DNA from 4 places in the Saccharopolyspora sp. NPDC050642 genome. Region 3 is predicted to be linked to each of the others. Evidence: riboswitches for the same ligand, from Rfam matches in the RefSeq annotation. Region 3 holds a riboswitch; each other region holds the start of a gene.
What was found. A riboswitch is a leader RNA that binds a small molecule or an ion and turns the genes downstream of it on or off. The one in region 3 is predicted to bind cobalamin.

Region 1: another riboswitch for cobalamin. It lies ahead of AB0H93_RS24160 (nickel transporter); the one in region 3 lies ahead of AB0H93_RS02130 (hypothetical protein).
Region 2: another riboswitch for cobalamin. It lies ahead of AB0H93_RS24250 (putative cobaltochelatase); the one in region 3 lies ahead of AB0H93_RS02130 (hypothetical protein).
Region 4: another riboswitch for cobalamin. It lies ahead of AB0H93_RS27435 (ribonucleoside-diphosphate reductase subunit alpha); the one in region 3 lies ahead of AB0H93_RS02130 (hypothetical protein).

Annotation. Positions count from the first base shown of each region.
Region 1 is NZ_JBFAIN010000016.1:88,630-95,998, forward strand. Features, by position in the region: gene cobA (uroporphyrinogen-III C-methyltransferase) at 6-1,229, opposite strand; gene AB0H93_RS24160 (nickel transporter) at 1,375-2,430, opposite strand; cobalamin riboswitch at 2,508-2,632, opposite strand; gene AB0H93_RS24165 (DUF1876 domain-containing protein) at 2,895-3,164, shown strand; gene AB0H93_RS24170 (LysR substrate-binding domain-containing protein) at 3,215-4,069, opposite strand; gene AB0H93_RS24175 (DMT family transporter) at 4,161-5,078, shown strand; gene AB0H93_RS24180 (response regulator transcription factor) at 5,313-5,951, opposite strand; gene AB0H93_RS24185 (sensor histidine kinase) at 5,903-7,369, opposite strand, start outside.
Region 2 is NZ_JBFAIN010000016.1:108,946-116,314, reverse strand. Features, by position in the region: gene AB0H93_RS24270 (GNAT family N-acetyltransferase) at 1-397, shown strand, start outside; gene AB0H93_RS24265 (hypothetical protein) at 477-614, shown strand; gene AB0H93_RS24260 (MFS transporter) at 784-2,031, shown strand; gene AB0H93_RS24255 (sugar phosphate isomerase/epimerase) at 2,161-3,021, shown strand; cobalamin riboswitch at 3,194-3,318, shown strand; gene AB0H93_RS24250 (putative cobaltochelatase) at 3,373-5,391, shown strand; gene AB0H93_RS24245 (MFS transporter) at 5,543-6,718, opposite strand; gene AB0H93_RS24240 (hypothetical protein) at 6,940-7,344, shown strand.
Region 3 is NZ_JBFAIN010000001.1:455,081-462,449, reverse strand. Features, by position in the region: gene AB0H93_RS02155 (ABC transporter permease subunit) at 1-53, opposite strand, end outside; gene AB0H93_RS02150 (ABC transporter permease) at 50-997, opposite strand; gene AB0H93_RS02145 (ABC transporter substrate-binding protein) at 997-2,541, opposite strand; gene AB0H93_RS02140 (MFS transporter) at 2,590-3,849, opposite strand; partial or broken gene AB0H93_RS02135 (pyridoxal-phosphate dependent enzyme) at 3,867-4,106, opposite strand; gene AB0H93_RS02130 (hypothetical protein) at 4,157-4,951, opposite strand; cobalamin riboswitch at 5,200-5,389, opposite strand; gene AB0H93_RS02125 (ABC transporter permease) at 5,487-6,308, opposite strand; gene AB0H93_RS02120 (ATP-binding cassette domain-containing protein) at 6,268-7,071, opposite strand; gene AB0H93_RS02115 (MarR family transcriptional regulator) at 6,998-7,369, opposite strand, start outside.
Region 4 is NZ_JBFAIN010000021.1:819-8,187, reverse strand. Features, by position in the region: gene AB0H93_RS27440 (glycoside hydrolase family 3 C-terminal domain-containing protein) at 1-1,783, opposite strand, end outside; cobalamin riboswitch at 1,901-2,115, shown strand; gene AB0H93_RS27435 (ribonucleoside-diphosphate reductase subunit alpha) at 2,225-4,663, shown strand; gene AB0H93_RS27430 (ribonucleotide-diphosphate reductase subunit beta) at 4,811-5,887, shown strand; gene AB0H93_RS27425 (zinc-ribbon domain-containing protein) at 6,069-6,320, shown strand; gene ilvD (dihydroxy-acid dehydratase) at 6,321-7,369, opposite strand, start outside.

The sequences.
Region 1 (7,369 bases), on a different contig from region 3:
CGGCACTACCGGCGCGACTCCGGAGCGAGGTCCGCCACCGGACCGACGACGATCACCGCGGGCGGCTTGATCTCCGCGTCCCGCACGGCGTCGGCGACCTCGCCGAGCGTGGTGCGGAGCGTCTGCTGGTTGCGCGTGGTGCCTTCCTGCACCACCGCGACCGGCGACTTCGGGTCGCGGCCGTGCTCGATCAGGACGGCCGCGAACTCCCGGATCCGCTTGACCGCCATCATCAGCACCAGGGTGCCGCGCAGCCGGCCCAGCGTCGGCCAGTCCACCAACGACTGCTCGTCGTGCGGCCCGACGTGCCCGGACACGACCACGACCTCGTGCGCGACGCCGCGGTGGGTCACCGGCACGTCGGCCGCGGCGGGAGCCGCGAAAGCGCTGGTGATCCCGGGAACCGCGGTCACCGCGACCCCGGCCTCGACGCACGCCAGCAGCTCCTCGAACCCGCGCCCGAACAGGTACGGGTCGCCGCCCTTGAGCCGGACCACGAACTTGCCGGCCTTGGCGTGCTCGATCAGCAGCGAGTTGATGACGTCCTGGTTGGCCGCCCGCCCGTAGGGGATCTTCGAGGCGTCCACCACCTCCACGTGCGGGCCGAGCTCTTCGAGCAGCTCGCGCGGCGCCAGGCGGTCGGTGATCACCACGTCCGCGCGGCCCAGCAGCTGGCGCCCGCGGACCGTGATCAGGTCCGGGTCGCCCGGGCCGCCGCCCACGAGCGCGACGCCCGGCGCCGGCGGCTCGGACCGCTCGTCGACAACACCGGTGCGCAACGCCTCCACGAGCCCGTCCCGCACGGCGGCGGAACGCCGGTGGTCGCCGCCCGCCAGCACCCCGAGCAGCAGCCCGCCGTGCTGGGCCACCGCGGGCGTGACGGCGGTCCCCTGCGAGGCGTCGTCGGCGCGGACGCAGAAGATGCGGCGCTGCTCGGCTTCGGCCGCGACCGCGGCGTTCACCTCGGCCCCGGTCGCGCACGCCACGACGTACCAAGCACCTTCCAGGTCGCCGTCGGCGTAGGGGCGCCGGTGCCACGTCAGGTCGCCCGCCTCGGCCATCGCCTCGACGGCCGGGGTCGCCTCCGGCGCGATCACGTCGACCAGCGCACCGGAGTTGATCAGGCGCGGGACCCGGCGCTGCGCGACGGTGCCCGCGCCGACGACGACCACCCGCTTCCCGGCGAGGTCGAGCCCGGCGAAGTAGTGCTGTTCAGTGTGCTTGGTCATGTCCGTAGTCCATGTCGGCTCCGCCCCGGCGAACTCGCCGGGGCCTTGTGCACGGGGGCGCAGCCACGCGGTAGGCCACCTCGTCGTGGCTCACGATCACCGGCCTGACCGCGGGGCGCCACCTGGCACAGCCGGTGGACGCCGGTCACGCGCGTTCCGCGTCGTCGCCGCGGGCGGCGACTTTCCACCAGAGCGCGGCGCCGCCCCATACTGCCATGAAAGCGGCCAGCGTCAGATAGCCGAGCAGCTCGAAGTGGTCGCCGATGGCCGCGACGGGCTCCGCGAAGGACGCGCCGAGCTCCTGGAGCAACCCGGCGAGGACGACCAGCGCGACGACCGCGGCGAGCACCACCGTCAGCGCGGTGGTCGTCACGTTCACCCACAACCGCCGCAGCGGCCGCGCCAGCGACCACGTGTAGGCCCGGGACATCAACATGCCGTCCACGCTGTCCACTGTGCACATTCCGGCGGCGAACAGCAGCGGCAGGCTCAGCACGGCGATCGCTGACAGGTGCTCGGTCGGGGAGACCATGGCGAGCACGGTGATCTCGGTGGCGGTCTGCATGCCGAGCCCGAACAGCAGACCGATGCCGAACAGGTGCCAGGAGCGGGCCACGTTGCGCATCCGCCCCCGCAGCACCCGGGCGAGCAGGCCGCGCCGCCCGAGCACCAGCTCGACCTCGGCCTCGTCGACCGCGCCGCGGCGGGCGCGGCGCAGCAGCCGCAGGGCATCGCGCAGCACCAGCGCGTTGAGCACGGCCAGTGCGGTCAGGACCGCGATCACGATCAGGTCCACCGCCGTGGCGATCCGCACGCCGGCCTCCTCGGCCCACTGCTGCGCGGCGGGCCCGGCGATGAAAGCGACCGCGACGGCGAGGAAGAGCACGACGCTGGCGTGCCCGAGGGCGAACCACATGCCGGTCGACACCGGTCGCCTGCCGCGCTGCATCAGCAGCCGCGTGGCGTCGTCGATCACCGCGACGTGGTCGGCGTCGAACCCGTGGCGCAATCCGAGCAGGTACGCGGTCACGCCCGCGGCGGCCAGCCCTCCCGCGGCGCCGAAATCCTGCTGCTGCAGCAGGTACGCGCCCCAACCCGCCAGGTGGAGCACTCCGACGGCGGCCAGCACGACCGCTGCTTTCCGGCGCTCGATGGCGCCCCAACCGGCCTGCGGCCGACTCTCTTCGGCATCCCGAGACATGGGATATCCGACCTCCTGGGTTTCCCGCCCGAGGGGCTCGGTGTCCGCACGCCGCGGCGCGGCGCGGGGCCGGCGCGCAGTCTCCTGACTCCCGGATCGATGCGGCACCCCGGCCTTCCAGCTGCACGCAGCCGTGGCAACGAGTGGGGCCCACTCCCCGGTCACAGTGGCGGGACCGTCCCGGATTCGCACCGGGTTCCTGCACTGTCGGCGGCCGTATCCTTGCCTGCCCCGCGACCCGAGGTCAAACCCCGGGTGAAGTCGATCACGGCGGGACGCGCCGCACCTCGTTTGGCGACGAGGGCCGGTTGGGTACGTCGCGCGTACCGGTCTGCGCGGCCGACCGGGGCGACCCGGATGGGTGAACACCGGTCTTCCGCTGCTCCGGTCGGCCAGCGCATGCTTGGGCTACGGCGACCTCAAGGGCCTGCGGGAACGCGGGCCGACGGGTACAGGAGGCGACCATGAACGAGACCCACACCATCACGCTGAACCTCCAGGTCGTGGAGGCGGGCGCGAAGACCACCGCCGACGTCGGGTTCACCACCCCCAGCGGTCAGGCGCTGCACGGGCACGGCACCGCGCGCCGCCACCCGGACGACCCGGAGGTACCGCAGATCGGCGACGAGATCGCGATCGCCCGCGCCCTGTTCGAACTGGCGCACAAGCTGCTGGACAACGCGGCCAGCGACATCGGCGAGCGCCTGCACCGCCGCGTGCACCTGCCCGCCTGACGCGCAGCCGGGGGCGTCTCCGATCCGTCGGGGGCGCCCTCCGGCATGTCTCACGAATGCGCTTCGACCACCTCGCGCGCCGTCTTCGCGACGAGATCCGCGAGGTCGTCGTCGAGCCCGGGGCGGGCCCGGACCCGCAGCGGCGCGGAATCCAGCTGCGGGAGGTCGTCGCGCACCACCAGCCCTTCCAGGCGCGGCTTCGCCGAGGGCAGCAGCGTGACGCCGAGGCCGGACCGCGCGGCCGCGAGCACCCCGGCCAGATCGGCGGCCTCGCACACCAGGTCCGGATGCCGGCCGATCCCGGTCACCGCGTCGACCGCGAGCCGCCGCATGATGCAGGGCTCGTCGAAGACGACCATCGGCAGCGGCTCGCCGGGGCCCGGCGGCGCCCAGTCCGGTGCCGCGTACCAGTCCATCCGGAGCCGGCCCGCGTCCCGGCTCCGCCCGCCGACCGACAGGTCGATCAGCAGGGCGATGTCGATGCTGCCGCGGTCCACCGCTTCCGCGAGCCGCGCCGTCCGGTCCAGCCGGAACCGCACCTCGAACGCCGGGAAGGCGGCTCGCATCCGGGTCGCCAGCTCGGGGAGCAGCCGGTCGGCGGCGTGCTCGGTGGAGCCGAAGACGAGCGTGCGGCGTTCCTCCGCGCCGAGCCGGCGCAGCGCCTCGTCGTGCGCGCCGAGGATGCGCCGCGCCTCCGCCAGCAGGAGCTCTCCGGAAGCGGTGAACTTGGCCTGCCGCCCCTCCCGGACCACCAGCTTCCGGTCCAGCACCCGCTCCAGCTTGCGCAGGTGCTGGCTGACCGCGGACTGGGTCAGGCAGAGCGCCGCGGCGGCCCGGTGGAACCCGCCGCAGTCGGCGACCGCGACCATGCTGCGCAACGCGACGATGTCCAGCACTGCACTCATGCGGCCACCCTAACCGATCAGCAATCGAAATCGATCGCGATTACTTATCGTCGTTGGACGCGGCCGGGCCGGGCGGGCGAGGCTTGGGATCATGAAGGGCACCCGCTCGATCCCGCTGCCGCTGGCGGCGCCGATCGTCGTCATCTGGGCCAGCGGATTCCCCACCGGGAAGCTGGGCGTCGGCGCCGCTCCCCCGTTCCTCCTGACCTCCGTGCGGCTCGCGCTGGCCGCGGCGGTGTTCGCGGCGATCGCGGTCTGCTCCCGCGCGGCCTGGCCCAGCGGCAAGCGGTTCGGGCACACCGCCGTCGCCGGAATCCTCACCAGCGGGGCGCAGTTCGCCGGGTGCTACGGCGGGATGGCCGTCGGGGTCCCGGCATCGGTGACGGCGCTGGTGCTCGCCATGAACCCGGTGCTCACCGCGGCGCTCGCGGCCGGATTCCTGGGCGAGCGGCTGAGCCGGGTCCGCATGGTCGGGCTCGTCCTCGGCGTGGCCGCCGTCGTCGTCACGCTCGGCGGCCAGGTGCTCGCCGACGGCGCGGTGAACCCGGGAATCCTGCTCACCCTGCTGGGGTTGCTCGGTTTCTCCGCGGGCGGGCTCTACCAGCAGCGGTACTGCGCCGGGGTCGACGTCCGGGCCGGTGGCGCCGTGCAGTCGGGCGCGGCGGCGCTGGCGGTCGGCGTGATCGCGGTGTTCGAGCAGGGCCACGTCGCGCACTGGGGGCAGGCGACCGCGGTGCTGTTGTGGCTGGTCCTGGCGGGATCGGTGGCCGGAACCGCGTTCTACCTGCGGGCGATCGCGGTCGGCGGCGCGAGCCGGACGAGCGCCCTGTTCTGCATCGTCCCGCCCGTGTCCGCCCTGCTGTCCTGGCCGATCCTGGGCGAAACGCCGTCCCTCACCGCCGTGCTGGGAATGGCCCTGGGAGCCGTGGCGTGCGTGCTCGGCACCAGGCCCGACCCGGCCCGCGAGCCCAAGCCCCGAGGACTCGCAGAGGCGCGCGCCGCGGCGTGAAAGTTCTGGATCGACATAGAGGCTGTGTTGTTCGAGTCGGCATTTGCTTTGAAGCGGCGCAGCCGCTTAGCCCACCCTCACAACCGGCACCGCCGCGGGTTCTCAGAGGTCTTCTCGCGAGGACAGCCCCGACGTGGTGAATTGGTCATTCATGATGTCGGGGATCCCACAGCGAGAAGATCTCTGAGGTTCCGCTACTTGCACCGCCACGCAAAACGAGCCTGGAAATAGTTTTCACTGCTTGAGGTATTCCAGCACTGCCAGCACTCTGCGGTTGGTGTCGTCCGACGTCTCCAGGCCCAGCTTCCCGAAGATGCTCGCGATGTTCTTGCTCACCGCGCCTTCGCTGATGAACAGCTGCCCGGCGATCGCCGCGTTCGAGCGCCCTTCGGCCATCAGCGACAGCACCTCGCGCTCCCGCTCCGTCAGCCGCTCCAGCGGGGTGGTCCGCCGGGCGACCAGCGCGGAGATCACCTCCGGGTCCATCGCGGTGCCGCCGGCGGCGACCCGGCGCACCGCGTCGATGAACTGCTCCGCGTTGAACACCCGGTCCTTGAGCAGGTAGCCGATCCCGCCGGTGCCGTCGGCCAGGAGTTCGCGGGCGTAGAGCTGCTCGACGTGCTGGGACAGCACCAGCACCGGCAACCCCGGGATCTCGCGCCGGGCGACCAGCGCGGCCCGCAGCCCCTCGTCGGTCTGGGTGGGCGGCAGCCGCACGTCGACCACCGCCACGTCCGGCCGGTGCTCCAGCAGCGCCCGCTCCAGCTCGGGACCGGTCTCCACGGCGGCGACGATCTCGCAGCCGTGCGCGGCGAGCAGGGTGGTCAGGCCGTCTCGGAGGAGGAAGAGGTCTTCTGCGAGGACAACGCGCACGGGATCTCCATCGTCGCCAGGGTCGGACCGCCGGGCGGGCTGCTGAGGTGCAATGTTCCGTCGAACGTACCGAGCCTGCGCCGGATTCCCCGCAGCCCGCTGCCGCAGTCCGGGTCGGCCCCGCCCGAGCCGTCGTCGGTCACGACGATCCGCAGCGACTCCCGCCGGTAACCCAGCTCGACGCGGATCTCCTCCGCCCCGGCGTGCTTGAGCGCGTTCGTGACCAGCTCCCGGGTCGCGAAGTAGGCCGCGGACTCCACCGCGGACGGGCATCGCCCGGACAGGTCCGCCGACACCTCGATCCGCACGCTCAGGTCGAGGGCCAGCGCGCGCACGGCATCGACGAGGCCGCGCTCGGCGAGCACCGGCGGGCGGATTCCTCGCACCAGGGCGCGGAGTTCGGAGAGGGTCTGGCCGGACTCGGCCTTGCTCTCGCCCAGCAGCTCCCTGGCCCGCTGCGGGTCGCTGTCCAGGAGCTGCTCCGCGGCGGCGAGCTTCAGCCCCAACGCGATCAGCCGGGCCTGGGCGCCGTCGTGCAGGTCCCGCTCGATCCGGCGCAGCTGGGTGTCCTCGGCTTCGGTCGCGTCGGCGCGGGTCTCGGCGAGCCGCCGAACCCGTTGCGCCAGCAGGGTTTTCCCGGTCGGCGCCAGCAGCAGGCGGGTCCACCGGCCGTGCAGGCGCACCAGCGGCGGTGCCAGCGCCACGACCGCCGCCCCGGCGGCCAGCCCGAGCGGGAATCCGGCCAGCGGGGTTTCCGCGAGCCACTTCGCCGGGGCGGGCAACTCCGCCCACGGCCGCCCGACGTCGAAGAACAGCCCGCCGACCCGGACCCAGAACGGGATCCAGAAGCCCCAGCCGAAGACCCAGCACAACGCCGCGAGCGGGGCCAGCAACGCCGCGGTGACCGGGCCGTCGCCGAGCAGCCACAGCAGGTCTCGCGGGCTGGCCGGATCGGTCATCGCCTGGCGGTAGCGGGCCCGCCTGATCGCGGGTCGCGGCGACTTCCGCAGCATCCGGCCGGCCCGGTAGAGCCCGTCGGACGTGGGCACGGGTGCGATGAAGGGCAGGTAGACCTCGTCCACCGGGACCCCGGACCACTTCCCGGCGAGGCTGCGACCCAGGCCCGCGAGCAGCCGGGCGACCCGGTTGCACCAGGGCCACCACAGGAACGCGCCCAGCAGGTGGGTGAGGACGAAGAGGACGACCAGGACCACGCCCGCCAGCAGGTTCACCGCGGCCAGCAGGCCGAGAACCGCCAGGTGCCAGAGGGCGTGCAACCCGTGCCCGATGCGTTCCCACCAAGGGCACGGCCGAATCGGGCTCAGCAGCATCCGCGTCCAGAGCCCGTGCGCCCGCAGGAAAGTCCGGCCGCCCAGCACCGCCAGCAGGCCCAGCACCGCGCCGACGACCGTGTTGAG
Region 2 (7,369 bases), on a different contig from region 3:
CCGGATGCTGCGCCTGCGCGTCGACGTGTTCGTCGTCGAACAGGAATGCCCCTACCCGGAGCTGGACGGTCGCGACCTGGAGGAGACCACCCGCCACTTCTGGATCGACTCCGCCGACGGCTACGTGCTCGGCTACCTGCGGCTGCTGGAAGACCCCGACGGCACCTTCCGCATCGGCCGGGTCTGCACCGCCAAGAGCGCGCGCGGGCTCGGGCTGGGGCGCAAGCTGATGCGCGCCGCGGTCGCCGAGGTGCAGCACACGCCTGCCGTGCTCGCCGCCCAGACCTACTCCAAGGAGTTCTACCGCTCCTTCGGATTCGTCGAGGACGGCGAGGAATACCTCGAGGACGGCATCCCGCACGTCGACATGCGCCGGGAGCCCCGCCGGCGGGCGTGACCGGCGCTACTCGGGACTTGACCTCCGCCATCCGGGCTGCCACGCTCCCGGCGTCCAGATGGAACGTGGAGGAGCGGCAATGGGTGCACGGGACGGCGTGATCGCCGCGATGTGCTGCCCCGCGTCCGTCGCCCTGCCACCCGACCCGGCGCTTCGCGGCCGGGTGAATCGCGCGCACCCCTTCTGCCGGTCCCGCACCGGCCCCGACGCCGCCTGAGCCAGTCCCGGCCCAGCGGCGCTACCAGCGCGCCCATTTCCGCGAGCACGCCATTCCGCTCGCGCATTTCCACCGCACCGGGACGGCCCGATTCTTCGGCGCGATCCCGGCATGCACGTGCGTTCGCGCCGTCTGCTGCGCACATCGCCGTGCATGAGGAGGAAGAACCATGTCAGCACCGCCGCTTCTGGAACGGATCGGCATTCCCCCAACCCTGAAGTGGGGCTTCGTCGGCCTGCTGGTCTTCATGATCGGCGACGGCGTCGAAACCGGGTACCTGTCGGCCTTCCTGGTCGAGCAGCAGGGCTTCAGCGAAGGCCGCGTCGCCCTGATCTTCACCGTCTACGGCATCACCGCCGCGGCCGCCTACTGGTTCTCCGCGGCGCTGTCGGACATCTGGGGCCCGCGCCGGGTCATGTTCCTCGGCGCGGCGATCTGGATCGTGTTCCACGTCCTGTTCGTGGCCGGCGGGATCATGGCGCACAACTACCCGCTGCTGCTGGTCAGCTACGCGATCCGCGGCTTCGGGTACCCGCTGTTCGGCTACGCGTTCCTGGTCTGGATCACCGCCAGCACCCGGACGCAGCGGCTGGGCACCGCGGCCGGCTGGTTCTGGTTCGCCTACAGCGCCGGCTTCGCCGCGCTCGGCCCGCAGCTGGCCAACATCGCGATTCCGCTGATCGGCCAGCTGAACACGCTGTGGCTCGGGCTGGTGGTGATCGTCGCCGGGGCGCTGCTGATGCTGCTGGTGCGCGATCCGAACGGGGACCGGCCGACCTCGGCGGTCGACGAGAAGCCGCTGCGCAGCCTGCTGGCCGGGCTGACGATCCTGTGGGAGCGGCCGCGGATGACCGCGGGCATGTTGGTGCGGATGATCAACAGCATCCCGCAGTACGGATTCATCGTCTTCATGCCGATCTTCTACACGCGCGAGCTCGGCTTCACGCTGTCGCAGTGGCTGACGGTCTCCTCGGTGATGTTCGTCAGCAACATCTTCTTCAACCTGGTCAGCGGAATCCTCGGTGACCGCTTCGGGTTCGCCGTGGTGGTGCGGTGGATGGGCGGGATCGGCTGCGCCGTGACCACGCTGCTGTTCCACTACCTGCCGCTGGCCACGCACAGCTTCTCGATCGCGCTGATCACCTCCGTGCTCTACGGCGCGACGCTGGCCGGGTTCGTGCCGATGTCCGCGCTGATGCCGACCATGGCGCCGGACCGCCGGGGCGCGGCGATGGCGGCGCTGAACCTGGGGGCCGGGCTGGCCACCGCGGTCGGCCCGGCGATCGTCGGGATCGCCCTGCCGCTGTTCGGCGTCGGCGGCGTGATGTGGGTGTTCGCGCTGCTCTACGTGCTCGCCGCGGGGCTGACGCTGGTGCTGAAGGTGCCGAGCCCGGAAGCCGCCCCGGTGCGGGCCTGAAAACGGGCGTTCGCGCGGGCAGGTGGCCGTGAGTGGTTTGTGTCGCAATAGCAGCACAAACCACTCACGGCACCTCGCCCGGCCGTTCGCCCGAGTTGAAAACCCATGCAGGACAACGAGGAGCTACGAATGAACCTGATCGGAATCCACGCGGGCGTCTGGGTCGGCGGCTGGAGCCCCGAGGAGACGCGGCTGGCGCTGAGCAAGGCCAAGGAGACCGGCTACGACCTGATCGAGCTCACCGCGACCGACTTCTCCACCATCGACACCGAGCTGGTGCGCCGGTTGCTCGACGAGCACGGACTGGCGTCCTCGGCGTCGCTCGGGCTGACCTTCGACGCCGACGTCAACAACGACGACCCGGCGGTCGTGCAGCGCGGCCGGGACCGGCTGGGCGGCGCGCTCGAACTGGTGCACAGCATCGGGTCGAAGTACCTGATCGGCGCCCTGTACTCGACGCTCGGCAAGTACCCGGCGGCCGCGACGCCGCAGGCGCGGGCCAACGCCGTCGCCGCCATCCGCGACCTGGCCGCGCAGGCCGCGGAGCTCGGCATCACGCTCGGCCTGGAGATCCTCAACCGCTACGAGACGAACCTGCTCAACACCACCCGGCAGGCCCTGGCGTTCCTGGACGACGTCGGCGCCGACAACGTCACCATCCACCTCGACACGTACCACATGAACATCGAAGAACCCGACTTCGTGCGGCCCGTGCAGGAGGCCGGGGACCGGCTCGGGTACGTGCACATCGGGGAGAGCCACCGCGGCTACCTGGGATCCGGCACGATCGACTTCCCGGCGTTCTTCCGCGCGCTGGTGGACATCGGCTACACCGGGCCGATCACCTTCGAGAGCTTCTCCTCGGCCGTGGTGGACCCCGCGCTGTCGGACACCCTCGCGGTGTGGCGGAACCTGTGGGACGACAACGAGGACCTGGCCCGCCACGCGCACCGCTACATCACCGACGGGCTGCACGCCGCCCGCCGGTGACAGTTGACGGCGATTTCTGCGGTCTGGGTGCGGGCGGGGTGGCGCTTTCGCGCGAGAACGCCACCCCGCGGGCCCCGGCCGCAGTGGTGCTGGTCTCGTCGCCGCCGCGGCCGGTTGGTCCGCCGGGCCGGTTCTGCGACGATGCACCTTGATCCGAATGCAAGGGGTGCGCCAGGAAGCCGGTGGGAATCCGGCACGGTCGGCGCCACTGTGACCGGGGAGCGGCCCTCCCTCGCGAGCCACCGGGGAGACCTGGGAAGGCCGGAGGGGCGCGGTGATCCGGGAGTCAGGACACTGCCGCCCCTTGTTCCCGCCACCGGGGCGTCCGAACCCCGAGGAAGGAACACCGGCATGACCGCTGCCCCGCGCTTCCCCTTCTCCGCCGTCGTCGGCCACGACGACCTCCGGCTGGCGCTGCTGCTCAACGCCGTGCACCCGGCCATCGGCGGCGTGCTCGTCCGAGGGGAGAAGGGCACGGCGAAGTCGACCGTGGTGCGTGCGCTGGCGTCGCTGTTGCCGCCGCTCGACGTGATCACGGGCTGCCGCTTCGGCTGCGCCCCGCAGGCCGCCGACCCGCAGTGCCCGGACGGCCCGCACGGCTCCGAAGCCGCGCAACGACCCGCCCAGCTCGTCGAACTCCCCGTCGGCGCCACCGAAGACCGGTTGATCGGCTCGCTCGACCTGGAACGCGCCCTGACCGAAGGGGTCCGCGCCTTCCAGCCCGGCCTGCTCGCCGCCGCGCACCGGGGCGTGCTCTACGTCGACGAGGTGAACCTGCTGCACGACCACCTCGTGGACCTCCTGCTGGACGCCGCGGCGATGGGCCGCGCGCACGTCGAGCGGGAAGGCGTTTCGGTCTCGCACGCGGCGTCGTTCCTGCTGGTGGGCACCATGAACCCGGAGGAGGGCGAGCTGCGCCCGCAGCTGCTCGACCGGTTCGGCCTCACCGTGCACGTCGCCGCGTCGCGGGACGTGGCGACCCGGACCGAGGTGGTGCGCCGCCGCCTGGCGTTCGAGGCCGACCCGGCCGGGTTCGCCGAGAGGTGGGCCGACGCCGACGCCGAACTGGCCGAGCGGATCGCCGCCGCCCGCTCGCGGGTGGACTCGGTCGCCCTCCCCGACGCCGAGCTCCGCCGGATCTCCGCGCTGTGCGCGTCCTTCGACGTCGACGGCATGCGAGCCGACCTCGTGCTGGCGCGCACCGCCACCGCGCACGCGGCCTGGCGCGGCGCCGAGGCGGTCGCCGAGGAGGACGTCGAGGCGGCGGCCCGGCTCGCGCTGCCGCACCGGCGCCGCCGCGACCCGTTCGACGAGCCCGGCATCGACGAGGACCAGCTCCAACAGGCCCTGTCCGAGGCGGCGGAGCACGCCGACGACGGCGACGACGAACCGCCGGAAGGCCCGGACGGCGGCGGTCAGCCGCCGGAAGGGCCCGAAGGACCCACCGGTCCGGACGGCGGAGCCGACGGCTCGGAGGAGCGCAGCGACGACCGGGCGCCCGCGGAGCGGCCGCCGGCGGCGCCGGCGCCGGCTTTTCAGGCGCGGCTGCTGGAGGTGCCGGGGCTCGGCGACGGCGCGCCGGGGCGGCGGTCGCGGTCCCGGGCGCGGAGCGGCCGGACGACGCGGGCATCCACTGTGGAGGGTCACGGCATCCACCTGGCGGCCACGCTGGCCGCCGCGGCGCCGCACCAGGTCGCGCGCGGGCGCAGCGGCCCCGGGCTGGTGCTGCGCGGCGACGACCTGCGGCGCGCCATCCGGGAGGGGCGCGAGGGGAACCTGGTGCTGTTCGCAGTGGACGCGTCGGGATCGATGGCCGCGCGGGAGCGGATGTCGGCGGTCAGCGGCGCCGTCCTGTCGCTGCTGCGGGACGCCTACCAGCGGCGCGACAAGGTCGGCGTGGTCACCTTCCGCGGCGACTCAGCGGAACTCGCGCTGCCGCCGACGTCCTCTGTGGACATCGCGGCCGCACGGATGCGGCGGCTGCGCACCGGTGGCCGCACGCCGCTGGCCGACGGGCTGCTGCGCGTGCACCGGGTGGTGCAGACCGAGCGGATGCGGGACCCGCAGCGGCGGGCCCTGGTCGTGCTGCTGACCGACGGAAAGGCCACCGTGCCGCTGGATTCCGGGCTCACCGGGCGGATTCGCACACGGCGCGCCGTCGATGACGCGCTGCGCTCGGCGGGCCTGCTCGCCGAGGCGGGCGTCGCGTCCGTCGTGGTGGACTGCGAGAACGGTCCGGTCCGGCTCGGCCTGGCCGGCCGGCTCGGGGCCGCGCTGGGCGGTCCCTGCCTGCGGCTGGAGGAGCTGTCCGCGGACAACGTCGCCGGCGTCGTCCGCGCGGTCCGGGACGAGCGCCCCCGCGCCGCTTGATCTCGTTTTGATTACGAGATCCGACGTTCCGTCTTCTGGCCCACCCGACCGATTGGTACGGTGACGCAGTCCACCTGACCCCCAGGGGTGGACCCGCAAGATGCCCCCGCGCTCCCGGTAACCCCCAGGCCGGTCGAGTGCGGGGGCTCTTTTAATCGCCCCTAACGCCGACCGAGGGCGCGACGACGCGGGTTTGGTAGCGGTGGCGGCAGGCCGCCGCCACGATCAGCAGCGGAACCGCCGTGGCGGCGGCGATCCCGAAGATCAAGCCGTACGAGCCGCGCTCCGCGAAATACCCGGCCGCCGCCGATGCGGCCGCGCTGCCCAGGAACAACGCCGACGCGAACAACGCCACGGCGGTGCCCCTGGCCTCCGGGGCCACCGAGGTCACCCAGGTCTGCAACGACGAGTGCATGAACGACCAACCGCCGCCGAGCAGCAACGCCGTGACCACCACGGTCGCGATGCTCGCGGTGGCCGTCACGACCAGGTAGCCGACGAACATCGACGTGCCGCCGATCGCGATCAGCTGCCAGACCGCCAAGCGCCGCCCCAACACCTTTACCAGCCGGGAGAACACCCACACGCCGACGCCGTAAGCGGCGGTGGCGAGCCCGGCCACCGCGACGTCCACGCCCTCGTGGACCAGCGCCGACGCCAGGAACGTCATGGTGCCCAGCAACACCGCACCCTCGACGAACACCAACCCGAAGACCAGCAGCGCCCAGCGATTCGTCAGCACCGCCATCAGGTGGCTGCGCACGCCCTGGGCCTGAGCGCGCTCCGGCTCCGGCAGCTTGCGGAGCAGGACGACGCACACCGCGGCGCAGACAGCGGGTAGCGCGAAAACCGCGCGCCAGTCCAGAAAACCGGCCAGCAGTCCACCGACTGCGGTCGCCAGCGCCGTGCCCATCGCCGAGGCCGCCATCAGATCCGAAAGCGCGCCCTGCCGGTGTTCCTGCGGCACGGTGTCGCCGACGTAGGTCAGCGACGCGGGGACGACGGCCCCCATGCACGCGCCGGTGACCACGCGCGCCACGACCAGCGCGGTCAGGTTCGGCGCCAGCGCGGAAACCACCCCGCCCGCCGCGGCGGCGAGCATCGTGCCGCGCATGACCGGCAGCCGGCCGAAGCGGTCCGACAGCAAACCCCACAGCGGCTGGGACAGGCCGTAGGCGAGGAAGTAGCCGCTGGCGACGGCGACCGCCGCGGCCAGCGGCTCTTCCATCGCCAGCGCGATCAGCAGCAGCATCGGGGTGACCGCGAAGCGGTCGAAGTTGGAGATCAGCGCGGCGAAGGACAGCACCAGCGGCGGCCTGGTCGGCATCGGGCGGCTCCTCGCTGACTGGGACGACCGTCCATGTTCGTCGCCTGCACCGTTCCAGAACCCCGTGAGCTCGGCCACCATCGAATCGGTGGCGTTAGGCCATTGGGGGCGATCAAGCGGGTGAGGTATTGCGGATTTGTCTCGTACCGGCGTTCGCGCGCGGGGTGCGGTGCTAGGTTCGGGCGCGCTGCGGGGAAAGACGAACCTTCTGGGGAGAAGCGATGACGGGGTCGATTGGATCGGCGGCGGCCGGGCTCGCCGCCACGAACGACGCCATGCAGGGCATCATCAGCGCGGCCAACAGCGGCGGCTTCCAGGTCACGCCGGAGGCAGGCGACGAGCTGATCAGGGTTTTCCAGGCCTTCCAGGACGGCCCGCTGCTGGAGATACAGAGCGATTTGTTCAACATGATGTACCGGACCCCACTGGGCGATAGCCCGGCAGGTCAGGCTATCGCTGATTTCAACGAACAAGTTGTAGCGGGCGGCGACGGTCGTTCCTATCAAGAACTGATCTTGCAGATGAAAGAACGAGTGCCTCAAGTGATCGAAGCGATCAAGAAGGGCATTCAAGCCTACCAGGAAGTCGACGAGGGCAACGCTGGCAACGTTGGCGTGCGGGATTGAGAACGGGGATTGCTCAGGTGCGTAG
Region 3 (7,369 bases):
ACCGGAACGCCGAACAGCACCGATCCGAAGACGACGGGCAGGCGCGGTCTCACGCGACCACCTCCCGTTGCGGGACGAGCCGCCGGACCACGACGTCGGCGAACAGGTTGAGCGCGATCGTGGTCGCCGCGAACACCAGCGCGTACCCCTGGACGGCGGGCAGGTCGCGGGCCATGGCCGCGCCGACGAACCCGGAACCCATTCCCGGCAGGGCGAAAACGGCCTCGACGACCACCACGCCGCCGAGCAGCCCGTCGACGGCCCGGGCGAGCTGCTGCACCGCGGGGCCGAGGGCATTGGGCAGCACGTGCCGGAGGACGACGGTGCGTTCGGACAGGCCGTGCAGCCGCACGTGCATGGCGTACTCGGCGCAGTCGGCCTCCACGACCCCGATGCGGACCTGGCGCGCCAGGGCGCACAACTGCTTGCTCACCAGGACGCCGACCGGCAGGACGAGCACCGCCGGTTGCGCGGCGAGCGCCCAGCCCGACGCGCCGGCCGCGGTGGCCGGGAGCCACCCGAGCTGGAGGGCGAACAGGGCGATCAGCAGGAGGGCGAGCGCGAACTCCGGGATCGAGTTGAGCATGACGACCGCGCCGTTGAGCCCGCGGTCGAGCAGCGAACCCGGGCGCAAACCGGTGCCGATGCCGACCGCCAGCGCCAGCGGGATCACCACCGCGAGCGCGAGCAGGGCCAGCAGCGCCGTCGTGGTGAATCCCCGTGCGATCTCGTCGGAGACGGCGGCACCGGTCAGCAACGACGTGCCCAGATCGCCTTGCAGCACAGCGGAAAGCCAGTCGGCGAAGCGCTCCCAGAGCGGCCGGTCCAGCCCCAGCTGCTCGCGGAGCACGGCGACCTGCTCGTCGGTGGCGTGCTCGCCCAGGACGACGACGGCGGCATCGCCGGGCAGGATCGACGTCAGGGCGAACGCGGTGACCGCCACCGCCGCGAGTTGCAGCGCGGCGGTCACCAGCCGCCGCACCAGGAATCCCGCCATCAACCCAGCGACGCCCGGTCGAACCGCGCCCAGTCCAGGGAGTTGGGCGGGGCGGCCCGGACCCCGGAGAGCGCACCGGCGGTGGCGACGTTCCAGTCGCTGAACCCCCACACCAGCAGGCCGCTGTTGTCCCGGGCCACGCGTTGGGCGTCGGCGAGCAGCCGCGTCCGCTCGGCCTCGTCCGGTGTGCTCATCGCCCGCGTGAACAGCGCGTCGAACTCCGGCGACCGGTATCCGGTGTAGTTGTTGCTGCCCGCGTCGCCGCGCATGCGCTGAGCCATGAAGGTCGTCAACGGCAGGGGAGCGGTCCTGGTGTGCGCGGCGACGCCGGCGGTCTTGATGTCGGAGAAGTACGTCTCCGACGGCCCGACCCGCAGGGTGGCGCGCAGCCCGATCTCGCCCAGCTGCTCGCCGAGCAGCGTCGCCGCCGACTCGAAGTACGGGTCGGCGGCGCTGGTGAGCAGCTCGAACTCCAGCCCCTCCGCCCCGGCCTCCCGCACCAGCGAGCGGGCCGGCCCGAGATCCCGTTCGCGCTGCGGCAGGTCCTGCGGGTAGTACTTCAGGCCCTTGCCGAACAGGTCGTTGCCGATCTGGCCGCGCCCGCTGAGCGCGACGTCGAGCAGCGCGCGGCGGTCCACACCGGACGCGACCGCCCGCACCAGTCGGAGATCGTTGAACGGCGCGCGATCGACCTTGAGCGCGACGGCCTGCATGGTGCCGCCGGGCGCGGCGAGCACCTCCGCGCGGCCGTCGTTCTGCAGCAGGCTCGCGGAGTTCGCGCTGATGTCGTGTGCGTAGTGCACCTGGCCCGACATCAGCGCGGCGACGCGGGCGCTTTCGTCGTTGATGGGAACGAACTCCAGCTCGGTGGGCTTCGGGGCGCCTTCCCAGTAGCCGTCGAACCGGGCGAACACCGCGGGCCGGCCGGGCTGGAACGAGGCGAACCGGAACGGGCCGGAGCCGACCGGCGCGGCGAAGTCCGTGGTCCCGGCGGGCACGATCTCGGTCGCGGGCGCGCCCCACGCCGAGGGGAACTCGAAGTTCGGGGCCCGCAGCACGAGTTCCAGCTCGCCGGCCGAGCGCGCGCGGCTGGCGCTGAAGTCGACGGTGGCGAACTGCCACCGCGCCGGCGATGCGGTGGCGGGGTCGGCGACGCGGCGGTAGCTGTAGAGGACGTCGTCGGCGGTGACCGGCCTGTTGTCGTGGAACCGGGCGCTGCGCAACCGGATCAGCCACCGCGTCCCGGTCGCGTCCGGTTCCCACGATTCGGCCAGGCGCGGCACGACGCTCATGTCGTCGGCGTAGCCGACCAGCGTGTCGAACAGTGCTTTCGCCCTCGCCTGGTCGACGAACAGCGAGCTGGTGTGCGGGTCGAGCGATTCCTTCGCGCCCGACGTCGGGAACGCCACCCGCAGCCGTCCGTTCGAGCCGCCCGCGCCACCGCAAGCGGTCAGCGACGCGACCGCGAGCGCCCCCAACGCCCCCTTGAACAGCTTCCGTCGACTGACGCCGGTCACCTTCGCGCCTCCTTCCTCAGTGGACATTCGCAGTTCCTAGAAGGCTGACACCGCAAGACCATGCTGAAATCTCCCTCAACTCCGCGCCGCATCGTCCGCCCGGCTGAGCAGTCCTCGTCGTTCCAGCAGCGCGGCACCGGCCCCGCCGAGCAGCCCCACCCCGAGCAGGGCCAGCCACGGCAACCACCGGATCGGCGCCTCGCCGGAGATGTCCACCAGCGCGCCGACGACCCAGCTCACCGCCGCCGCGACGAGGCTCGACACCAGGTAGTAGAAGCCGTAGTAGGTGCCCGCCAGCCGCTCGCTGCCGACGATCGGCAGCAGTTCCATCGCGAACGGATTGGTGATCGCCATGCCGATCGTGAACACGACGGTCGTCAGCAGCACCGGAACGCACGCGAGCGCGATCGCGCCCCAGTCCGGCTCGCCCGCCGCGGGCGCGTCGAGCAGCGGGCTGCTCAGCAGCACTGGCAGGAAGGACGCGCCCATGCACGCCAGCCCGATCGACACCGCCCGTCCCGCGCTCCACCGCCTCCGGCACCACTGCGTGATCCGGACCTGCAACGCGATGCCGACCACGGTCGACACGACGAACACGGCGGCCACGGCCTCGGTGAGCCCGGAAACCCGCTGCGCCTCCAGCGGCAGCATCAGGTAGAGCTGGTTGTAGAGCCCGAAGTACGCCGACAGCGCCAGGGTGAACAGCAGGAAGCGCCGGTTGGCGAAGACCTCGCGCCAGCTCCCGAGAACGCTGCGCTGCTGCGGGCTGCGTTCCTGTCGCGGCAGCACGATGATCTGGGTGACCGTCAGCACCGCGAAGGCGATGCACGCCACCAGCGCGATCAGCCGGAAGTCGACGGCGAGCAACGCGGCGCCCAGCAACGGCCCGACGAGAGTTCCGGCGTGCGCGAAGACGTTGAACACCGCGAAGGCCTCCGCGCGCCGATCGCTGGCCTCGTGCATGAGGTAGGTGCGCACGGCGGGGTTGAACAGGGCGCCGGCCAGGCCGGTGAGCACGGCGGCGGCGACCAGCCCGGGCAACGACGTGAACACGCCGAAGAGCCCGAAGGAGGCCACCCGCAACGCGGACCCGGCGATGATCATCGGCCGGCACCCGAGCCGGTCCGAGGCGGTCCCGCCGGCCAGGAACATGCCCTGCTGGCTGAGGTTTCGGATGCCGAGGACCAGCCCGATCACCGCCGCGCCGTACCCGAGGCCGGCCATGTGGGCGGCGAGGAACGGCAGCAGCATGTAGAAGCCGACGTTGATGCCGAACTGGTTGACCACCAGCAGCCGCGCGGCGGGCGACAGCCGCCGGAATCCGTCCCGGGTCATCGCACCCCCTCCTCGCACACCGGGCATCCGGAACCGACGCAGGCCAGGCCGATCGCGAGCGTTCCGCTGCTCGACTCGACGATCGCGGCGCCGGGCCGCAGCTCGCCGCGCCGCCGGGCGCTCTGGATCAGGGACAGGGCGGCCCGGGCCTTCATGCCGCCCGGGGCGAATCCTTCGAGCTTCGCCCAGAAACCGGGGTGGGGATGGGCGAGCGGCGTCCCGATGCGCAGCACCGGGGTGTTGCCGATGAGTTCCAGCGCGGAACGGCACGTCGGGCCGCCGTCGGTCCAGGACGTCCAGGTGGCGGTCACGGCAGCTCGCCCGGGTCGGCGGTGTGCAGGTGGATCTCGGTGTGGCCGCCGGTCAGCCAGAAGAACGGGTACGGCTCCGCGGACAGCGCGTGCACCTCGGTGCCGACCATCTCGCGGAGCACCGCGCTCCCGGTCTGCGCGAACATCACCAGCGGCAGCCCGCGTTCGCGGCACAGCCCCGCGATCTCGTCGAACGTGCCGTTGCCGAGCACCATTCCGGAGGCCAGCACGGCCTGCGATCCGGCGATCGCCTCCCGGTGGTCCCGGACGATCGGCTCGCCCCACTCGGTGCGCCCGCCCTTCAGATCGCAGGGAACCGGGCGAAGACCGCGCTCGCGAAGGGCGGCGAGCAGGGAGTTCACGACGCCGATCACCGCGACGCGCCCGCCGGCCGGCGGAACGAGCCCGGCCACGGCGCGTGCGCGGGTCATCGACTTCGACAGCGACGTGCCCGGCGGGACGTGCACCGTGCGGGATCGCGGGTGTTCGTCGTGCGGAGTCAGCGACGCCAGGTAGGCGTCGAGCACGGCGACCCGGACGGCGGGTTCGGGATGCGCCAGCAGGTCGGCGACGGCGCTGCCCACCAGGTCGTGCATCGCCAGGGAGTCGAGCTCGCCGGGCTCCACGGCGCACGAGCCGACCGCGCTGCCGACCCGCACGCTGAGCACGGAATTGCGGTAGCCGGCGGACCTTCCGGCGTGGTGTGCACTTTGGACGGTCATGAATGCGACGGAGGCGGTCGCGTTGTCCACGCGTGCCTCGTCGGGGTGGGCCGGGTCCGCAGCGCGCACGCGTTCGATCTGCGAACGCAGCGCCGCATGCGTTGCGGGGCACGCGGAGTTGCCAGGGGGAAGCAAGGTGTCTCCACGCAGGTGTCAGCGGACGAACGGGGCGTAGTTCGTGCTTCCTACCTGCTGGTCCGGAATGCCTTGCGGGATCGGGCCCGGTCGGGCCGGGTGCGGTGGCAGGGGCGGGTGGCGACGACGCGCGCGGTGCGGTGCTGCACCTTCAGTACCTCCTCCGGGGCTCCGCGACCCCGTACGAATCGGTACGACGGCGTCAGTCTCCTGACTCGTGGATCATCGCTACCCGCGCGCCTTCCCACCGCTAGGTGCGGCAGTGGCATCGGTGGCGGTAGCTCCCCATTCACAGTGGCGGGACCGTGCCGGATTCACACCGGCTTCCTGCTCGCCGTCGCATGAACATCGACGCTGACGCTTGCACCCGACGGGCCGGGTGTCAAGACGCGCCAGGCAAGATCACCTCGGTGCCGGGGGCGAATGCCGGCCCCTGCAGCTGCTTGCGCGGTCCTCGGTGGACATTCGCTCAGCGCGCCAAGCGCCCGAGCAGGGCGGCCGCGATGCCGATCATGACGCCGGCGGCGACGACCAGGACGCCGAAGTCCAGCGCCAGGTGCGCGGGCGTGCCGATCAGCAGTCCGCGCAGGGCGTCGACCTCGTAGCCGAGCGGGTTCGCGTAGTTGACCGCCTTCAGCCACCCCGGCATCAGGTCGACCGGGTACAGGGCGTTGGAGGCGAAGAACAGCGGCATGGTGATCGCCTGCCCGATGCCCATCAGCCGGTCCCGGGACAGCACCAGCCCGGCGATCGTGATGGACAGGCAGCAGAAGAAGGCCGAACCGAGGACCACCACGGCGCCCATCGCGAGCAGGTTCACCGGGTTCGCGGTGAGGCCGACGCCGAGCAGCGCCGCCAGCACCAGCACCACGAGCGCCTGCACCAGCGCGCGCACCCCGGCGGCGAACGCCTTGCCGGTCACCAGGGCGACTCGCGGCGTGGGCGTGACCAGCAGCTTCGCCAGCACTCCCGCATCCCGCTCCCAGATGATCTGGATGCCGTAGAAGATCGCGATGAACAGCGCCGACTGCGCGAGGATGCCCGGCGCGAGGAAGTCGAGGTAGGGGACGTTGCCGGTGGGGATCGCGCGCAGCGCGGTGAACACCTGGCCGAAGATCAGCAGCCACAGCGCGGGCTGCACGGCCCTGGTGAGCAGCTCGGCCCGGTCGTGCCGCAACTTCTGCAGCTCCACCAGGCACATCGCCGCCACCCGCGCCGCCACCAGGCCCGGCGGGCTGCGCCGCACCGGTTCAACTGAGGCGGCCGGAGGTGCGTCGAGTCGCGCGGACATCTCGCATCCCTTCTCCCGTTTCCTCGAAGGTGTCATCGGTGATCGTCCGGAAGACGTCGTCCAGCGTGGCGTCCGGTCCCACGGCCGCCTTGAGCTCGGCGGGGGTTCCCCGCGCCCGGATCCGCCCGCGGTGCATCAGGGCGAGTCGCTCGCAGTGCTGGTCGGCCTCGTCCATGTAGTGTGTCGTGACCAGCACGGTCATCCCGGTCTCGGCGCGGATCTGGGCGATCCGGTCCCACACGCCCTCCCGGCCGATGGGGTCCAGACCGATCGTCGGCTCGTCCAGCACCAGCAGCTTTGGCCCGCTGACCAGCGCCTGCGCGAGTTCGAGGCGGCGCACCATGCCGCCGGAGTAAGTGCCGGCCAAGCGTTCGGCGACGGTGGTGAGCCCGACAGCGGCCAGCGCCGTGCGCACCGCGGAGCGCCGCTGCGCACGCGGGACGTCGAAGAGGCGGGCGAACAGCGTGACGTTCTCCCACCCGGTCAGCGACCCGTCGGCCGAAAGCTGTTGCGGTACATAGCCGATCAGCCGGCGTGCCGCCAGCTTGTGGCGTGCCGCGTCGACCCCGAAGATCTCGACCGCGCCCGCCGCGGTGGGCAGCAGCGTGGTGATCGCCCGGATCGTGGTGGTCTTGCCCGCGCCGTTGGGCCCCAGCAGCCCGAACACCTCGCCGGTCCGGACGTCCAGGTCAATCCCGTCGACCGCGACCTGCTCGCCGAACGACTGCCGCAGGCCCCGGCACCGCACCGCAACCTCGGTCATCGGCGCCACCTCCTTCCAACGCGAGGACCAATGCGCGCAACCCGTGCAGGGCATCGGCGACCGCGTTCTGATCCGCCGCGGACAGCTCGGCGAGGGCGTCGCCGACCAGGCGGGTCCGCGCCTGCCGCCAGGCGGCGACCCGGTGCGTGGCGGCGTCGGTCAGGTGCAGCCGGACCGCGCGGCGATCGGCCGGATCGGTCTCGCGACGCAGCAGGCCGACCCGGGTGAGCTGGTTGACCAGGGTGCTCGCGGAGTTCGCCGCCATGCGCAGCCGGAACGCGGCACCGGCCACGCTGAC
Region 4 (7,369 bases), on a different contig from region 3:
CCACGACCTTGCGGATCAGCTCGTTCTGCGCGCCGGGCAGGTCCAGCGAATCGCGGTCGCGGCCCTCTGTCTCGACCTCGTCGTTGGTGCCGACCACGACCACCGCGACATCGGCGTCCCTGGCGATCGCGAGGGCCGCCGCGAGTTCGCTGGCGTCGTCCCATTCCCGTGCGCGGTGCCCGATTCCGACCGCCACCAGCGCATCGAGGCTCTGCGGGGTGAACTCCACGGTCAGCGCGGCCCGACCGGCGTCGTCCAGGTCCGATTCCACGAGCACCACGTTGAACCGCTGCTCGGGCGGCTCCAGCATGTCGCCCATCGGATCGTCGATCCCGTCCGCGCGCACCACGTCCGCGGCCAGCACCTCCCGGCCCGCGAGTTCGACGCGGAAGCCGCCGGTGCCGTTCACCCCGAACACGTGCTCACCGACGTCGAGCCGGAGGTTCCCCCGCAACCGCAACGACTTCGTCCCGGCAGGCAGCCCGCCGAGCCACAGCAGCCGCTCGGTGCCGCGCAATTCGCTTTCGAGCACCTCGCCGTCGGCACCGAGGTAGTCGACGCGCAGGCCGCTGCCCTCGCCCTCCGGATCGGTGACCTCCGCTCCCGGGATCACGTCCAGCAGCCGCCGGTGCCGGACACCGCGCTGGTACACGACATCCGCGTCCGGCAGCGCCGCCCGCAGCCCGTCCAGCGGCGTCACCACGTGCGGCGGGCTGACGTGCGAGGAGCCGCCGCCCTGCACCGCCGGGATGGTGGCGTTCTCGCCGATCACCGCGACCTTGGCGACCTTCGGGTCGATCGGCAGCAGCGGCGCGTCCGACACGACCTCGTTGCGCAGCAACACGAACCCCTGCGCCGCGAGCCGCCGGATGACCGGCCGGGCCTCCTCCGACGGACCGCCACCGCCGGGCTCGGAGTCCTCGAACGCGCCCACGCGGTCGGCCAGCCGCAGGACGCGCAGGACCTTGTCGTCGAGCACCGACTCGGAAACTCCGCCCTTCTCCACGGCCTTCGCGAGTTTCCCGCCGCTCCAAGGGCTTTTCGGCCCGGGCATCGCCAGGTCGAGGCCGCCGAGCGCCGCCGCCTGGAGCGAACGGGTGGCGAACCAGTCCGACACGAGCACGCCGTCCCACGCCCACTCGCCCTTGAGGATGTCGTTCACCAGCGCGGAATTCTCGGTCATCGTGCTGCCGTTCACCGAGTTGTAGGCGGCCATCAGCACCCACGGCGAAGCCTTCGCGATGATCCTCTCGAACGGCTTGAGGTAGAGGTCGCGCAGCGTCCGCTCGTCGACGATCGCGTCGTAGCTGAGCCGCTCGGTCTCGCTGTCGTTGGCCACGAAGTGCTTCGGCGTCGCGGCCACCCCGCGCGACTGGATGCCCGCGACCACCTCGGCGCCGATCTCGCCGATCAGCAGCGGATCCTCCGAGAAGTTCTCGAAATGCCTTCCGCCGAAAGGACTTCGGTGCACGTTGACGGTCGGCGCCAGCACCACGTGCACGCCCCGGCGGCGCGCCTCGTCGCCGAACATCTCCCCCGCGGTCCGCGCCGCCGCCCGGTCCCACGTCGCCGCCAGCGCGGACGCCACCGGGAACAGCAGCGAGGTGTCGCGCTCGTCCCAGGTCGTTCCGCGCACCCCGTTCGGGCCGTCGGAGAGCACCAGCGACCGCAGCCCGATCTGGGGCATCGGGTGCAGGGTCCAGAAGTCGGCTCCGGTCAGCAGCCGCGCCTTGTCCGCCACGGTCAGCTCCGAGAGCAACGACCGAAGCTTCGCCTCGTCCACCGGGTCCCCTTTCGCCAGCCCCCGGCCGCCCAGTCTCGGCCACCGCGCCCGGACTGTCGACCGGTACCGCGCCACGCCGTTATCTGCCCATGCACGCCTCCCCCGAACCCAACATGTAGTGTGTCGATCGCTGGTGGTTCACCGGAGGCATCCGGTGAGGCAAGAGGGAACCCGGTGCGAATCCGGGACTGCCCCGCAGCGGTGAACGGGAACGAAAGTCGTGACCCGGCTGCCGAACGGCAGCGGGTAGAGCACTGGGCGAACAGCCTGGGAAGCCACGACCACTAGGCCGCCCGTGAGTCCGAAGACCTGCCACCGGTGCACGCGCGAAGCGTGCTGTCCGGGACCTCGAGGGCGGGTCTGCGCGGACGACCAGCGGCTGCCGCCGCGGGTCTCCTCGCGCGCCGTCGTGGTCCGCCGAGCTCGCGAGGGAGAGAGCCCGTGACGGCGACACTCAACGACTGGACCCGCGTGTCCACTGTGGTCCACCAAGCCTGCGCCGGGCTGTCCGGCGTGTCCGCCGAAGCCGTGCTCGACGAGGTGCGGCGCACCGGCTACACCGGCATCAGCGACGACGAGCTCTCGCTGGCCCAGGTCATGGCGGCGCGCACGCTGATCGAGACCGAACCGAACTACTCGCAGGTCACCGCCCGGCTGCTGCTGGACCGGATGCGCCGCGAGGCGCTGAGCTACCTGGGCGAGCCGCAGGAGGCCGACCAGGAGGAGATGCGCGCCCGCTACCCGGAGTACTTCGCCGACTACGTGCGGCGCGGCATCGAGCTGGAGATGCTGGATCCGGAGCTGGGCGCCTTCGACCTGGCGCGGCTGGGCGGCGCGCTGGTGGCGGAACGCGACCTGACCTTCGGTTTCCTCGGGCTGCAGACCCTCTACGACCGGTACTTCCTGCACCACGACGGCACCCGGTTCGAGCTGCCGCAGGCCTTCTTCATGCGGGTCGCGATGGGCCTCGCGCTGCGCGAGGACGACCGCGAGGCGCGGGCCATCGAGTTCTACCACCTGCTCTCGTCGTTCGACTTCATGTGCTCGACGCCGACGCTGTTCAACGCCGGCACCACCCGGCCGCAGCTGTCGTCCTGCTTCCTGACCACTGTGGACGACGACCTGTCCGGCATCTTCCACTCGATCAGCAACAACGCGCTGCTGTCGAAGTACGCCGGCGGGCTGGGCAACGACTGGACGCCGGTGCGCGGCATCGGCGCCCACATCAACGGCACCAACGGCAAGTCGCAGGGCGTGGTGCCGTTCCTGAAGATCGCCAACGACACCGCGGTGGCGGTCAACCAGGGCGGCAAGCGCAAGGGCGCGGTGTGCGCGTACCTGGAGACCTGGCACATCGACGTCGAGGAGTTCCTCGACCTGCGCAAGAACACCGGCGACGACCGCCGCCGCACCCACGACATGAACACCGCGAACTGGGTGCCCGACGAGTTCCTGCGCCGCGTCGAAGCCGACGAGCAGTGGACGCTGTTCTCCCCGGACGAGACCTCTGACCTGCACGACCTCTACGGCAAGGCGTTCGCCGAGCGCTACCGCGCCTACGAGCAGGCCGCCGACCGCGGCGAGATCAAGGTGTTCAAGCGGGTCCGCGCGGTGGAGCTGTGGCGGCGGATGCTGACCATGCTTTTCGAGACCGGCCACCCGTGGATCACCTTCAAGGACCCGTGCAACCTGCGCTCGCCGCAGCAGCACAACGGCGTCGTGCACTCCTCGAACCTGTGCACCGAGATCACCCTGAACACCAGCACCGACGAGGTGGCGGTGTGCAACCTCGGGTCGATCAACCTGGCCCGGCACGTCACGGCCGACGGCATCGATGCCGAGAAGCTGGAGCGCACCACCCGCACCGCCGTGCGGATGCTGGACAACGTCATCGACATCAACTTCTACACGATCCCCGAGGCGCGCCGGTCCAACCTGCGGCACCGGCCGGTCGGGCTGGGGCTGATGGGCTTCGCGGACGCGCTGTTCGTGCAGCGCATCCCGGTGTCGTCGGATGCGGCGGTGGAGTTCGCCGACCGCAGCATGGAGCAGATCAGCTACCACGCCATCGCCGCGTCGAGCGCGCTGGCGGCCGAGCGGGGCCGCTACGAGTCCTTCGACGGTTCGCTGTGGAGCCGCGGCATCCTGCCGATCGACTCGCTCGAACTGCTCGCCGAGGCCCGCGACGGCGACGTCGACCTGGACCGGTCGTCCACGCTGGACTGGGAGGCGCTGCGGGCGCGGGTGGTGCGCGATGGCATGCGCAACTCCAACGTGATGGCCATCGCGCCGACCGCCACGATCTCCAACATCTGCGGCGTCAACCAGTCCATCGAGCCGGTCTACCGCAACCTGTACGTCAAGGCGAACATGTCCGGCGACTTCACCGTGGTCAACCCGCACCTGGTCGCCGACCTGAAGCGCGTGGGGCTGTGGGATGACGCGATGGTCGCGGACCTGAAGTTCCACGACGGCAGCCTGCTGCCGATCGAGCGGATCCCGCAGGAGCTCAAAGAGCTCTACGCCACCGCGTTCGAGATCGAGCCGCGCTGGCTGGTCGAAGCTGCGGCGCGGCGCCAGAAGTGGATCGACCAGGCGCAGTCGCTGAACCTCTACGTCAGCCGGCCCAGCGGCCGCACCCTCGACGAGCTCTACCGGCTCGCCTGGCACAAGGGCCTGAAGACCACGTACTACCTGCGCTCCACCAGCGCGACCCACGTGGAGAAGAGCACCCTGCGCGGCACCGACGGCAAGCTCAACGCGGTCCCAACCGCGGGCCCGACGGCGGTCGCTACCGCGGTCCCGGTCGCGGAGATCCCGACCGCGGCGCCCGGCGCGGCCTGCTCGGTCGAAGACCCCGACTGCGAAGCCTGCCAGTAACCCCCACCCTGGCATCCCGCCGCAATTTCAATGGAAATCGAAGGTCCGATTTCCATTGAAATTGCGGGACCCGAGGGCCGGAGCCCAGGTCACGTCCTGTTCGACGCGCGGACTCGAATCGCGCGATTTCCCATGGAGCAACACAGCATGACCTCCTTGCAATCCCCCTCCTCGGCCGCCGGGCTCGGCGAGATCGACCGCTCCGGCGGGCGCGTCGCCGTCGGCGACAAGGCGATGATCAACGCCCGCGCCGACGTCAACCAGCTGCTCCCGCTCAAGTACGGCTGGGCGTGGGAGAAGTACCTCGCGGGCTGCAACAACCACTGGATGCCCACCGAGATCTCGATGCAGGCCGACATCGCGCTGTGGAAGTCCGCCGAAGGTCTCAGCGCGGACGAGCGCCTGCTGCTCAAGCGCAACCTCGGGTTCTTCGCCACCGCGGAATCCCTGGTGGCCAACAACATCGTGCTCGCCGTCTACCGGCACATCACCAACCCCGAGTGCCGCCAGTACCTGCTGCGGCAGGCCTTCGAAGAGGCCGTGCACACCCACACCTTCCAGTACATCTGCGAAAGCCTCGGCCTCGACGAGGGCGAGCTGTTCAACATGTACCGCGAGATCCCGTCGATCGCCGACAAGGACGCTTGGGCGCTGCAGTACACCCGCAGCCTGGAGGACCCCGACTTCGCCACCGGCAGCACCGAGGCCGACCAGGCGTTCCTGCGCGACCTCGTGGCGTTCTACGTGATCTTCGAGGGCATGTGGTTCTACACCGGGTTCGCGCAGATCCTCGCGCTGGGCCGGCGGAACAAGATGGTCGGCATCGCCGAGCAGTACCAGTACATCCTGCGCGACGAGTCGATCCACCTGAACTTCGGCATCGACTGCATCAACCAGATCAAGCTGGAGAACCCGCATCTGTGGACCGAGGAGTTCCAGGCCGAGGTCCGGCGGATGCTGGCGGAGGCCTGCGAACTGGAGATCGCCTACGGGCGCGACACGATGCCGCGCGGCCTGCTCGGCATCAACGCCGAGCTCTGCGCCCAGTACATGCACTTCATCACCAACCGGCGCTGCGCCCAGCTGGGCCTGGAACCGGTGTTCCCGGAGGCCGACAACCCCTTCCCGTGGATGTCTGAGGCCATGGACCTGAAGAAGGAGAAGAACTTCTTCGAAACCCGGGTGATCGAGTACCAGTCCGGCGGCTCCCTCCAGTGGGACTGACGCCGGCGAACTAGAACGAACGGCCTGTTCACGCCGCTAGGTGGGGTGAACAGGCCGTTCGTTCTCGATGTGATCACGCCCACCCGTCGACGATGGAGCAACCCACCCCGTTCGAGTCCCGGCCCGCCGGCACCTGCCCTAGCGTCAGCTGGCGATCGCACACCGCACCGGGGAGGAAAGCTTGATCATCTGGGGATTCCGGAGCACCGTCCAGCGGCTGGCCAGCCTGCTGCTCGTCTGCCCGGGCTGCCGCGGCACATATGCGACGACCCTCAACAAGGGCGTCACCAAGTTCACGCTGTTCTTCATCCCGCTGTTCCCGACCAGCACCCGGTACGCGCTGACCTGCACCTGGTGCGGCACGACGTCTCCGATCACCAAGGAAATGGCGGAACAGCTCCAGGCCCAGGCCCAGCAGGGCCTGCAGGCCTGATCACTCGCAGACCGCTCCTTCGGCCGCGGAGCCGACCAGCTTCGCGTACTTGCCGAGCACGCCCTTGCGGAACCGCGGTGCCGGCGGTGACCAGTTCTCCCGACGGCGCAGGAGTTCTTCGTCGCCGACGAGCAGGTCCAGGGTCCGGTTGGCGAGGTCGAGGCGGATCGGATCGCCGTCCTGCACCAGCGCGATCGGTCCGCCGTCGGTCGCCTCCGGCGCCACGTGCCCGATGCACAACCCCGTGGTGCCGCCGGAGAACCGGCCGTCCGTCACCAACAGCACGTCCTTGCCGAGCCCAGCACCCTTGATCGCACCGGTCACGGCGAGCATCTCCCGCATGCCCGGCCCGCCGCGTGGCCCCTCGTAGCGGATGATGACCACGTCCCCGGGCTTCAGCGTGCCGTCCTCCACGGCATCCATCGCCCCCTGCTCGCCGTCGAAGACTCGCGCCGTGCCCTCGAAGCTCGCCGAGTCGAAACCCGCGCTCTTGACCACCGCGCCGTCCGGCGCGAGCGATCCGCGCAGGATGGTGAGCCCGCCGGTGGGGTGGATCGGGTTCGAAAGACGGTGCAGCACCTCGCCGTCGAGGTCCGGCGGATCGAGTTCGGCGAGGTTCTCCGCAACGGTGCGGCCGGTCACCGTCATGCAGTCGCCGTGCAGCAGGCCGGCGTCGAGCAGGGCCTTCATCATCACCGGCACGCCGCCGATCCGGTCCACCGCCGGCATCACGTACCGGCCGAACGGCTTGACGTCGGCCAGGTGCGGCACGCGGTCGCCGATCCGGTTGAAGTCGTCCAGCCGGAGGTCGACCTCGGCCTCCCTGGCGATCGCGAGCAGGTGCAGCACCGCATTGGTCGATCCGCCGAAGGCCATCGTCACGGCGATCGCGTTCTCGAACGCCTCCTTCGTGAGGATCTGCCGGGCCGTCAGCTGCCGGGCCAGCATGCCGACCGCCAGCCGGCCGGCTTCGCGAGCACCCCCGTCACGGCGCCGATCCACCGACGGCGGGCTGGCCGACCCGGGCACCGACATGCCGAGGGCCTCGG